DNA from 3 places in the Pseudomonas macauensis genome. Region 1 is predicted to be linked to each of the others. Evidence: predicted binding sites of a transcription regulator. Region 1 holds the regulator's gene; each other region holds the start of a gene.

Region 1 (3,275 bases):
GGTGAGGTCCTGGAAGTCCTGCGCCAGGAGGATGTCGTTGAGGTGCGCGGAGAGCTTGCGGCTGTCCTGGGCGCTGATGTAGAGGAACTGCTCGACGCGCTTGGCCAGGTCACGGAAGGCCTCGGGCCCCAGCTCGCGGCGCATGAAGCGCGCCCAGTCTTCCTGCAGCTCCTTGGCCTGGGTTTCGATGTGCATCACCACCGGGGTGCACTCTTCCACCAGGTCCATGGTGCGGTTGGCCGCCTTCTCGGTCATCTTCACCACGTAGGAAAGACGATCGGTGGCGTCGGCGATCTGCGACATTTCCTCGGCGTGGCGGGAATTGGGATCGATCTGGAAGTTGACGATGGCGTTGTGCAGCTCGCGGGTGAGCTTGCCGACTTCCTGGTAGAGCCCGCGATCGCGCGCCTGGTTGAGCTCGGAAATCAGCTGCACGGCGGTCTGGACTTCACCACGATCCAGGCAATCGACCAATTCGCGCGCGTGTTTTTTCAGGGTCGACTCGAAGTCACCCGCGGATTCGTTGACGAGATCCATAACGCCCTCTCTGTCAGCCTTAACTGCCGACCCGCTCGAAAATCTTCTCGATCTTTTCTTTCAGCACCTGAGCGGTGAAAGGCTTGACCACATAACCGTTGACCCCGGCCTGGGCCGCTTCGATGATCTGGTCGCGCTTGGCCTCGGCGGTGACCATCAGCACCGGCAGGTGCTTGAGGCGCTCGTCGGCGCGGACCGCGCGCAGCAGGTCGATGCCGGTCATGCCGGGCATGTTCCAGTCGGTGACGAGGAAGTCGAAGTTGCCGCTGTGCAGCATCGGCAGCGCAGTGGTGCCGTCGTCGGCTTCTGCGGTGTTGGTGAACCCCAGGTCCCGCAGGAGGTTCTTGATGATGCGCCTCATCGTGGAGAAGTCGTCCACGATGAGAATTTTCATATTCTTGTCCAAACCGACCTCCATCGATACCAGGCACGTCCTGGCGGGCGTGCCGTCAATTCATCGAGCGCCGTGCGCTCATCCCGTGTGGGCGGCGTCAAAGGGACGTCGCCCGGAAGAATTCTGAAACCTGCGTCTGAAGCCTGAGAAAAATCCGACGCGAAACTACCCGAACCTCAGTGCGCGCGCCACTCCGCCAGACGTGCCCGCAGGCGCGCGGCGCATTGGCTGTGCAGCTGGCTGACCCGGGACTCGCTGACCCCCAGCACTTCGCCGATCTCCTTGAGGTTGAGTTCCTCGTCGTAGTACAGGGCCAGCACCAGCCGCTCACGCTCGGGCAGCTTGGTGATGGCGTCGGCCAGCGCCGCCTGGAAGCGTTCGTCTTCCAGGCCGTGGGAGGGCTCGTTGCCCTGGTGCGAAGCGTCTTCGGCCAGGCCACTGCCCTGCTCGCCGTCCTGCAGCAGATCGTCGAAGCTGTACAAGCGGCTGCCCTGGGTGTCGCTGAGAATGCCGTAATACTCTTCGAGACTCATATTGAGTTCGGCAGCGACTTCCTGATCTTTAGCGTCACGACCGGTTCTGGCCTCGACGGTGCGGATCGCGTCGCTGACCATGCGGGTATTGCGGTGCACCGAACGCGGGGCCCAATCGCCCTTGCGCACCTCGTCGAGCATGGCGCCGCGGATGCGGATGCCGGCGTAGGTCTCGAAGCTCGCGCCCTTGCCGGCATCGTATTTCTTCGCCGCTTCCAGCAGGCCGATCATGCCGGCCTGCATCAAATCCTCCACCTGCACGCTGGCCGGCAGGCGGCCCAGCAGGTGGTAGGCGATACGTTTGACCAGCGGCGCGTACCGCTGGATCAGTTGGTCCTGGGAGTTCTGCGCCTGCGCCTTGCTGTACATACGCGCTCCGGAGGCCGTCATCATACGGCCGAACCCGTGGTTGGATGCTGCACCAGGCGCTCGACGAAGAACTCCAGGTGCCCACGCGGGTTGGCCGGCAGCGGCCAGCTGTCGACTTTCTGCGCTATCGCACGGAAGGCCAGGGAAGCCTTGCTGCGCGGGAACGCCTCATACACCGAACGCTGCTTCTGCACCGCCTTGCGCACCGACTCGTCGTACGGAATGGCGCCCACGTATTGCAGCGCCACATCGAGGAATCGGTCGGTGACCTTGGTCAGCTTGGCGAACAGGTTGCGGCCCTCCTGGGGGCTGTGGGCCATGTTCGCCAGCACGCGGAAGCGGGTCATGCCGTAGTCGCGGTTGAGCAGCTTGATCAAAGCGTAGGCGTCGGTGATCGAAGTGGGTTCATCGCAGACGACCAGCAGCACTTCCTGCGCGGCACGGACGAAGCTCACCACCGAGTCGCCGATGCCGGCGGCGGTATCCACAACCAGCACGTCGATGTTGTCGCTGATGTCGCTGAATGCCTGGATCAGGCCGGCGTGCTGCATGGGGGTGAGGTGCACCATGCTCTGCGTGCCGGAGGCCGCCGGAACGATGCGAACGCCGCCGGGGCCCTGGAGGATCACGTCGCGCAGGTCGCACTCGCCTTCGATGACATCGGCCAGGGTGCGCTTGGGGGTCAGGCCCAGCAGCACGTCGACGTTCGCCAGGCCCAGGTCGGCGTCCAGCAGCATGACGCGGCGGCCGAGGTCGGCCAGCGCCAGTGACAGGTTCACCGACACGTTGGTCTTGCCGACACCACCCTTGCCACCGGTGACTGCGATTACCTGTACAGGATGCATGCCCATATCAATACCTTGTCTCGTCATTCAGCCGCCGCGCCCCCTGGCGCTGCGGCCCTGCCGGCCGCGGTGCTCTACCGCTTCCGGCGTTCGCGGATCGTCTCCCAGAGCATCCGCCTCGCCGGGCAGCCCACCTGGCCGCCCGTCACCCCACCATGGGGCCGTTCAATTCGTTCAGCTGGCGCGGCGCACCGGCTGCTGGTACAGGCCGGCGAACAGCTCGGCCATGGCGTCCTCGCTCGGCTCTTCCGGCGCCTGCAGGCTCACCGCGCGACTGACCAACTGGTGGCTGCGCGCAACCTGCAGATCATCCGGAATCTTCGGGCCGTCCGCCAGATAGGCTACCGGGAGACGCTGGCCAATTGCCAGAGCGAGCGCCTCGCCAAGGCTGCCAGCCTCGTCCAGCTTGGTCAGGATGCACCCGGTCAATCCGCACGAACGATAGTTCTGCCAGGCGGCCTTGAGTACCTGGCTCTGGCTGGTCGCGGCCAGCACCAGGTAGTTCTTCACATTCAGGCTCTGCGCCGCCAGGGCTTCGAGCTGCATGCGCAGCGCCGGATCGTTGGCGGGCAGGCCGGCGGTATCGATCAGCACCAG
Region 2 (3,275 bases), 1.4 Mb from region 1:
TGCAGTTGCAACTCGTTGCCCAGGCGCGCCAGTTCGGTGCTGGAGCTGGCGGTCTGCTCGCTGGCGGCGGCGGACTGGTCGGCGATCTCGCGGACCTGCACCACGCTGCGGTTGATCTCCTCGGCCACGCTGCTCTGCTGTTCGGCGGCGGAGGCGATCTGCAGGTTCATGCCCTGGATGTCCGCCACGGTGCGGGCAATGGTGCTCAGTGCTTCGCCGGCACGGCGCGTCAGTTCCACCGAGCTGCCGGTCAGGCGACGGCTGCCGTCCATGCGCTGTGCTGCATCCTGTGCGCCGCGCTGCAGGCCGGCGATCAGGCCCTCGATCTCCTCGGTGGACTGCTGGGTGCGCCGGGCCAGGGCGCGCACTTCGTCGGCCACCACGGCGAAGCCACGCCCGGCCTCGCCGGCGCGAGCCGCTTCGATGGCGGCGTTGAGCGCCAGCAGGTTGGTCTGCTCGGCCACCGACTTGATCACGTCCAGTACGCTGCCGATCTTCTCGCTCTCCTTGCGCAGCGACTCCATGGCCTCGGCGGAGCGATCCACCTCGCTGGCCAGGCGGTCGATCTGCGCCACCGCATCCTGCACCACCTGGTCGCCCTGGCGGGCCTGCTGGTCGGCCTGCAGCGCGGCGGCGGAGGCCTGTTCGGCGTTGCGCGCGACTTCCTGCACGGTGGCGGCCATCTCGTGGATGGCGCTGGCCACCTGCTCGGTCTCCACCCGCTGGGCATTGACCCCGGCACGGGTCTGCTCGGTGACCGCCGAAAGCTCGTCGGCGGCCGTGGCCAGCTGGCCGACGCTGCCGCTGAGTTGGCCGATCAGTCGGGCCAGGTTCTCGCGCATGCGCAGCATGACGCGCTGCAACTGCCCCAGTTCGTCCGGGCGTTGCACGTTCAGGTCACGCGCCAGGCTCCGCGACAGGTCGCCTTCTGCAATGTACTCGGCCAGCTCCAGCGCCTCGTGCAGCGGGCGGACGATCTGCCGGTTAATGGCCCAGCCGGAGAGCAGGCCGAAAGCCAGGGCCAGCACGGCGATGAGGATCAACCGGGTCTTGGCGGCGGCGGTTTCCGCCGCGTTACGTTGCAGGGTGTCGTCGTACAGGCGGGTGCTGGCGCCGAGCATCGCCTGGCTGGCGGCGTCCAGGGCCTGACGCGCTTGCTGCGAGGCGCTGCCCCCAGCGCCGGTCAGGCCGTTGAAGGCCGTTTGATAGCCGGTCACGGTCTGGCGTACGGAATTCAGCTTGGCTGCATCGATGTCGCTGCCGCTCAGGCGCTGCTCGATCAGCGTCAGCATCTTCGTGCTCTGCTGCTCGACCCGCTCAGCCTGGGCGCGGTCGCCACCCAGTTCGAACTGCAGGCGGGCGAGGTTGGCCTGCTGGCTGAGATTGCCCAGCTCGGCGATGGTCGCCAGTTGCTCACCGCGTTGGGTCTGGTTGTCCAGGCTGCGCAGGCCGCCGAGCAGGACCAGCAGCGTGAGGAACAGGAGGATGCCGAATCCCACCACCAGCTTGAGGCTGACGTTCAGACGTCCCAGCTGGACTACTAACCAATCGTACATGTCGAAAGCTCCAGAAAGGCTTCGCCACGGGATCGACGGCCCGGGGCAGGGAGGATCGGGATGGGGCAGGTGAGGCGGATTTTCTCGGGGCGCATCTGTGTGCGCCAGAGAGTATCGGCGGCTATTTCGGAAACTAAAGGTCGGATATGGTCACGATATGTTCGTGGCGACGCCCGCATGCCCTACGAGAAGCCCCCCAGGAATGTAGGGCGTATAACGTTCGACGTTATACGCCGCCTGGCCTTGTCATCCGGCCATACGGACTTCGACCGGAAAGCAGTCACCGAGCGCTTCGAACCACCTCCATGCGCCAACCGACGATCACGGTGTATCGGCGTACAACCGCGAACGGTTGTACGCCCTACGGAAAGAGAAAGGCCCGCATTGCGCGGGCCTTCTTCAGCACGGCAGGAATCAGACGCGGAAGCGGCTGACCAGCATCTGCAGTTCGTTGCCCAGGCGCGCCAGCTCCATGCTGGAAGCGGCGGTTTCCTCGCTGGCGGCGGCGGTCTGCTCGGAGATGTCGCGCACGTTCATCACGCTGCGGTTGATCTCCTCGGCCACGGCGCTCTGCTGCTCGGAGGCGGCGGCAATCTGCTGGTTCATCGACTGGATGGTCGACACGGTGCGGGTGATGGCGTCCAGGCGCTCGCCGGCACGGCGGGTCAGGTCGACGGTGCTGACGGTCAGTTCGCGGCTGGTTTCCATCATCTGTACGGCCTGCTGGGTGCCGCTCTGCAGGCCGGCGATCAGCTCCTCGATTTCCTCGGTGGAGGACTGGGTGCGCTGCGCCAGGGCACGTACCTCGTCGGCCACCACGGCGAAACCACGGCCGGCGTCGCCAGCGCGTGCGGCTTCGATGGCGGCGTTGAGCGCCAGCAGGTTGGTCTGTTCGGCCACCGCCTTGATCACGTCCAGCACACTGCCGATCTTCTCGCTTTCGCGCTTGAGTTTGAGGACCGACTCGTTGGAGCGGTCGACCTCGCTGGCCAGGCGGTCCATCTGCCCCACGGCCTCGTTCACTGCACCTTCGCCGTCGCGGGCCTGGCGGTCGGCGGCGGAGGCGGCCTCGGAGGCCTCCTCGGCGTTGCGCGCGACTTCCTGCACGGTGGCGGCCATTTCGTTCATGGCGGTGGCGACCTGGTCGGTCTCGGTCTTCTGGTTGTTGACCCCGGCACTGGTCTGCTCGGTGACCGCGGAAAGCTCCTCGGCCGCGCTGGCGATCTGCGTCACGCCGTCGTGGATGCGGCCGATCAGCTCGCGCAGGGACAGGTTCATACGCTGCATGCTCTTCTGCAACTGGCCCAGCTCGTCGGAGCGACTGGTGTGGATGTCGCGAGAGAGATCGCCGTCGGCGATGCGTTCGGCGTGGCCCAGCACCTCGCGCAGCGGATTGACGATCTGCCCGGTGATGATCCAGGCGGCGATCAGGCCCAGCACCAGGGCGATCAGCGCGGAGAGGCCGAGCAGGGTCTTGGCCTGGGCGACGCCGGCATCGCGCTTGGCGGTTTCGCTGACGGTGAGTTCATTGCTGATCTTCTCGATCTGCACGCCAGCGTCGCGCATGCGATCACGGGCGGCCTGGCTGGCGTTGACCTCGGTGCGGTAGGTATCGAGTGCCGCGCGGTAGGCGGCCAGGGCATCGAGGGCGCTCTGGTAGTCGGCGGCCAGGTCGGCGGGAGCATGCTGCATGCCCGTTTGTACGGCCTGGGTGGCCTG
Region 3 (3,275 bases), 1.7 Mb from region 1:
TGACGGCAAGAGCACCCTCACCCTAACCCTCTCCCAGAGGGAGAGGGGACCGATCGGCGCCGGCTGGGATTACGGCTTCAGCCGGCACGGACTGCCCCCTCTCCCCCTGGGAGAGGGCTGGGGTGAGGGCACGCCCAACGCACCCATCCTCCCAGTCATACGAGCCCAATCATGAGCAAACGCCCCAACTTCCTCGTCATCGTCGCCGACGACCTCGGCTTCTCCGACCTCGGCGCCTTCGGCGGCGAGATTTCCACCCCGAATCTCGACGCCCTGGCCCTCGACGGCCTGCGCCTGACCGATTTCCACACCGCGCCGACCTGCTCGCCGACCCGTTCGATGCTGCTCACCGGCACCGACCACCACATCGCCGGCATCGGCACCATGGCCGAGGCGCTGACCCCGGAGCTGGAAGGCAAGCCGGGCTACGAGGGCTACCTCAACGACCGCGTGGTGGCCCTGCCCGAGCTGCTGCGCGAGGCCGGCTACCAGACGCTGATGGCCGGCAAATGGCACCTGGGCCTGAAGCTGGAGCAGGCACCCCACGCGCGCGGTTTCGAGCGCTCCTTCTCGCTGCTGCCCGGCGCGGCCAACCACTATGGCTTCGAACCGCCCTACGACGAGACCACGCCGCGCATCCTCAAGAGCACGCCGGCGCTGTACGTCGAGGACGACCAGTTCATCGAGGAGCTGCCGGCGGACTTCTATTCCTCCGATGCCTTCGGCGACAAGCTGATCCAGTACCTGAAGGAGCGCGACCAGAGCCGGCCGTTCTTCGCCTACCTGCCCTTCTCCGCGCCGCACTGGCCGCTGCAGGCGCCCAAGGAGGTGGTGGACAAGTACCGGGGCCGCTACGACGCCGGCCCCGAGGCGCTACGCCTGGAGCGCCTGGAGCGGCTCAAGGCGCTGGGCCTGATCGACGCCGACGTGAAGGCGCATCCGGTACTGGCGATCAGCAAGGAATGGGCGCAGCTCAGCGACGAGGAAAAAGCGAAATCGGCGCGGGCCATGGAGGTCTACGCGGCGATGGTCGAGCGCCTGGACTGGAACGTCGGCCGCGTCGTCGACTACCTGCGCCAGCAGGGCGAGCTGGACAACACCTTCGTCCTGTTCATGTCCGACAACGGCGCCGAGGGCGCACTGCTGGAAGCCTTCCCGCGCTTCGGCCCGGACCTCTTGAGCTTCCTCGACCAGCACTACGACAACAGCCTGGAAAACATCGGTCGCGCCAACTCCTACATCTGGTACGGCCCCCGCTGGGCGCAGGCGGCCACCGCGCCGTCGCGGCTGTACAAGGCCTTCACCACGCAAGGCGGCATCCGCGTGCCGGCGCTGGTGCGCTACCCGCAGCTCAAGCGCCAGGGCGAGATCAGCCACGGTTTCTCCACGGTGATGGACATCACCCCGACCCTTCTCGACCTCGCCGGTGTGCGCCACCCCGGCAAGCGCTGGCGCGGCCGCGACGTGGCCGAGGTGCGCGGCAAGTCGTGGCTGGGCTGGCTGTCGGGCGAGACCGAGCAGGCCCACGACGAGAAGACCGTCACCGGCTGGGAGCTGTTCGGCATGCGCGCCATCCGCCAGGGCGACTGGAAGGCGGTGTACCTGCCGGCGCCGGTCGGCCCGGCCACCTGGCAGCTCTACGACCTGGCCAGCGACCCCGGCGAGACCCAGGACCTGGCTACGCGCCAGCCGGAAAAGCTGCAAGCGCTGATCGAACACTACAAGCAGTACGTCAACGAAACCGGAGTGATCGACGCACCGCCGCCGTTCCTCGCGCGCTGAACCCTCGACGGGAAAATCGGGCTGGCACGCAATGCCAGTCCCGACCCGTTTTGCCACCCCAAAAACACCTGGAGCCCCCGGGATACGGGGCTTTCAGACTACCGTCCGTCGCCGGATGCGAAGCGCGACCAACGGCCCTCCACGCAAAAATCCATCTAAATCAAGGCCCCTTGCCGGCCGCCGACAAACTAGCGTCAATTTGACATCATCCAACGACACTCTAGCTTTAAGAAGCCAGGCCGACGTACTGCTCAGGACCTATCTCAGCAGCCGCGTGGCCTACCTTCCTGGCGCTCGGCAATGGAGTGCAGCATGCGCGATACCCGATTCGATTCGCCTGTCGATCAGGCCGGCGGCCCAGTGTGGCCGAAACGCCTGATCCTCCAGTCGCTGCCCTGGGCCCTGGTGGCCGGGCTCTGCTGGGTAGGCGTGCCGATCTGGATACTGCTGCCGGTGGGCTGGCTCTCCAGCCTGGCCCTGGGCACCCTGCTGACCGGCCCCGCCCAGGCGCCGGCCAGCGCGCAGCAGGTGAGCCTGGACAGCGAGCAGCTGCCGCAGTGGCGCCCGCTGCAGGACGCCATGGAAAACCACCTCTCCAGTCTCAACGGCCACACCCACCAGATCGACAGCATCCTGCACCACGCCATCGGCCAGCTCACCGACAGCTTCCACGGCCTGGCCGAACGCATCGACACCCAGCGCGGCCTGTCCCACTCGCTGATCGAGCGCTACGACGGACGCGGCCACCTGGACGACGACATCGACTTCCAGCGCTTCATCCATGCCACCCAGGAAACCCTCGGGCTGTTCGTCGAGGCGACGCTGGAAACCAGCCGCACCTCGCAACAGCTGGTGGAGCGCATGGACCGTGTCACCCACAAGATCGCGGAAATCCTGCAATCCACCCAGGACATGGACGCCATCGCCAAGCAGACCAACCTGCTGGCACTGAACGCCGCCATCGAGGCCGCCCGCGCCGGTGAAAGCGGCCGCGGCTTCGCCGTGGTGGCCGATGAGGTGCGCGCGCTGTCCACCCGCTCCACGCACTTCTCGCAAGCCATCCGCGAACACGTCGACGTGGTCTACCACGAGATCAAGGATGCCGAAGGCGCCATCGCCCAGCTGGCCGACAAGGACATGTCCTTCGCCCTGGACTCGCGCCAGAAGATCCAGAGCATGCTCGACGACCTCGACGCGATGAACCAGCACACCGTCAAGGTGGTACAGGAGCTGGACCGGATTTCCCTGGAAGTGGGCGACGGCGTCAACGCGGCGGTCACCGCCCTGCAATTCCAGGACATGAGCAGCCAGTTGCTGGGGCAGATCGGCAAGCACAGCGCGCGGCTCGGCGCGCTGGCCGTTGGCCTCGGCACGCTGGATGGCCGCGAGCCCCGCGAATGGGGCGAGCGGCTGCGCACGGAAGTCGCCGAACTCGGCCGTCCGCTGAGCAACCCGGTGGCGCAGACCAGCCTCAGCGCTGGGGAAGTCGAGCT

The links. Region 1 encodes FliA, which starts transcription of late flagellar genes. Its sites were predicted from a motif close to CTAAAGTTTNNNNNNNNNNNGCCGNTAA; they were not measured.
Region 2: the regulator FliA is predicted to act here: its motif matches at 1,668-1,695, upstream of SD196_RS02055 (methyl-accepting chemotaxis protein).
Region 3: the regulator FliA is predicted to act here: its motif matches at 1,942-1,969, upstream of SD196_RS00695 (methyl-accepting chemotaxis protein).

Annotation. Positions count from the first base shown of each region.
Region 1 is NZ_CP138377.1:1,877,861-1,881,135, reverse strand. Features, by position in the region: gene SD196_RS08985 (protein phosphatase CheZ) at 1-537, opposite strand, end outside; gene SD196_RS08980 (chemotaxis response regulator CheY) at 557-931, opposite strand; gene fliA (RNA polymerase sigma factor FliA) at 1,108-1,857, opposite strand; gene fleN (flagellar synthesis regulator FleN) at 1,854-2,684, opposite strand; gene flhF (flagellar biosynthesis protein FlhF) at 2,853-3,275, opposite strand, start outside.
Region 2 is NZ_CP138377.1:448,060-451,334, forward strand. Features, by position in the region: gene SD196_RS02055 (methyl-accepting chemotaxis protein) at 1-1,556, opposite strand, end outside; gene SD196_RS02060 (methyl-accepting chemotaxis protein) at 1,971-2,843, opposite strand; partial or broken gene SD196_RS02065 (methyl-accepting chemotaxis protein) at 2,892-3,275, opposite strand, start outside.
Region 3 is NZ_CP138377.1:148,073-151,347, reverse strand. Features, by position in the region: gene SD196_RS00705 (ABC transporter ATP-binding protein) at 1-3, shown strand, start outside; gene SD196_RS00700 (arylsulfatase) at 172-1,782, shown strand; gene SD196_RS00695 (methyl-accepting chemotaxis protein) at 2,083-3,275, shown strand, end outside.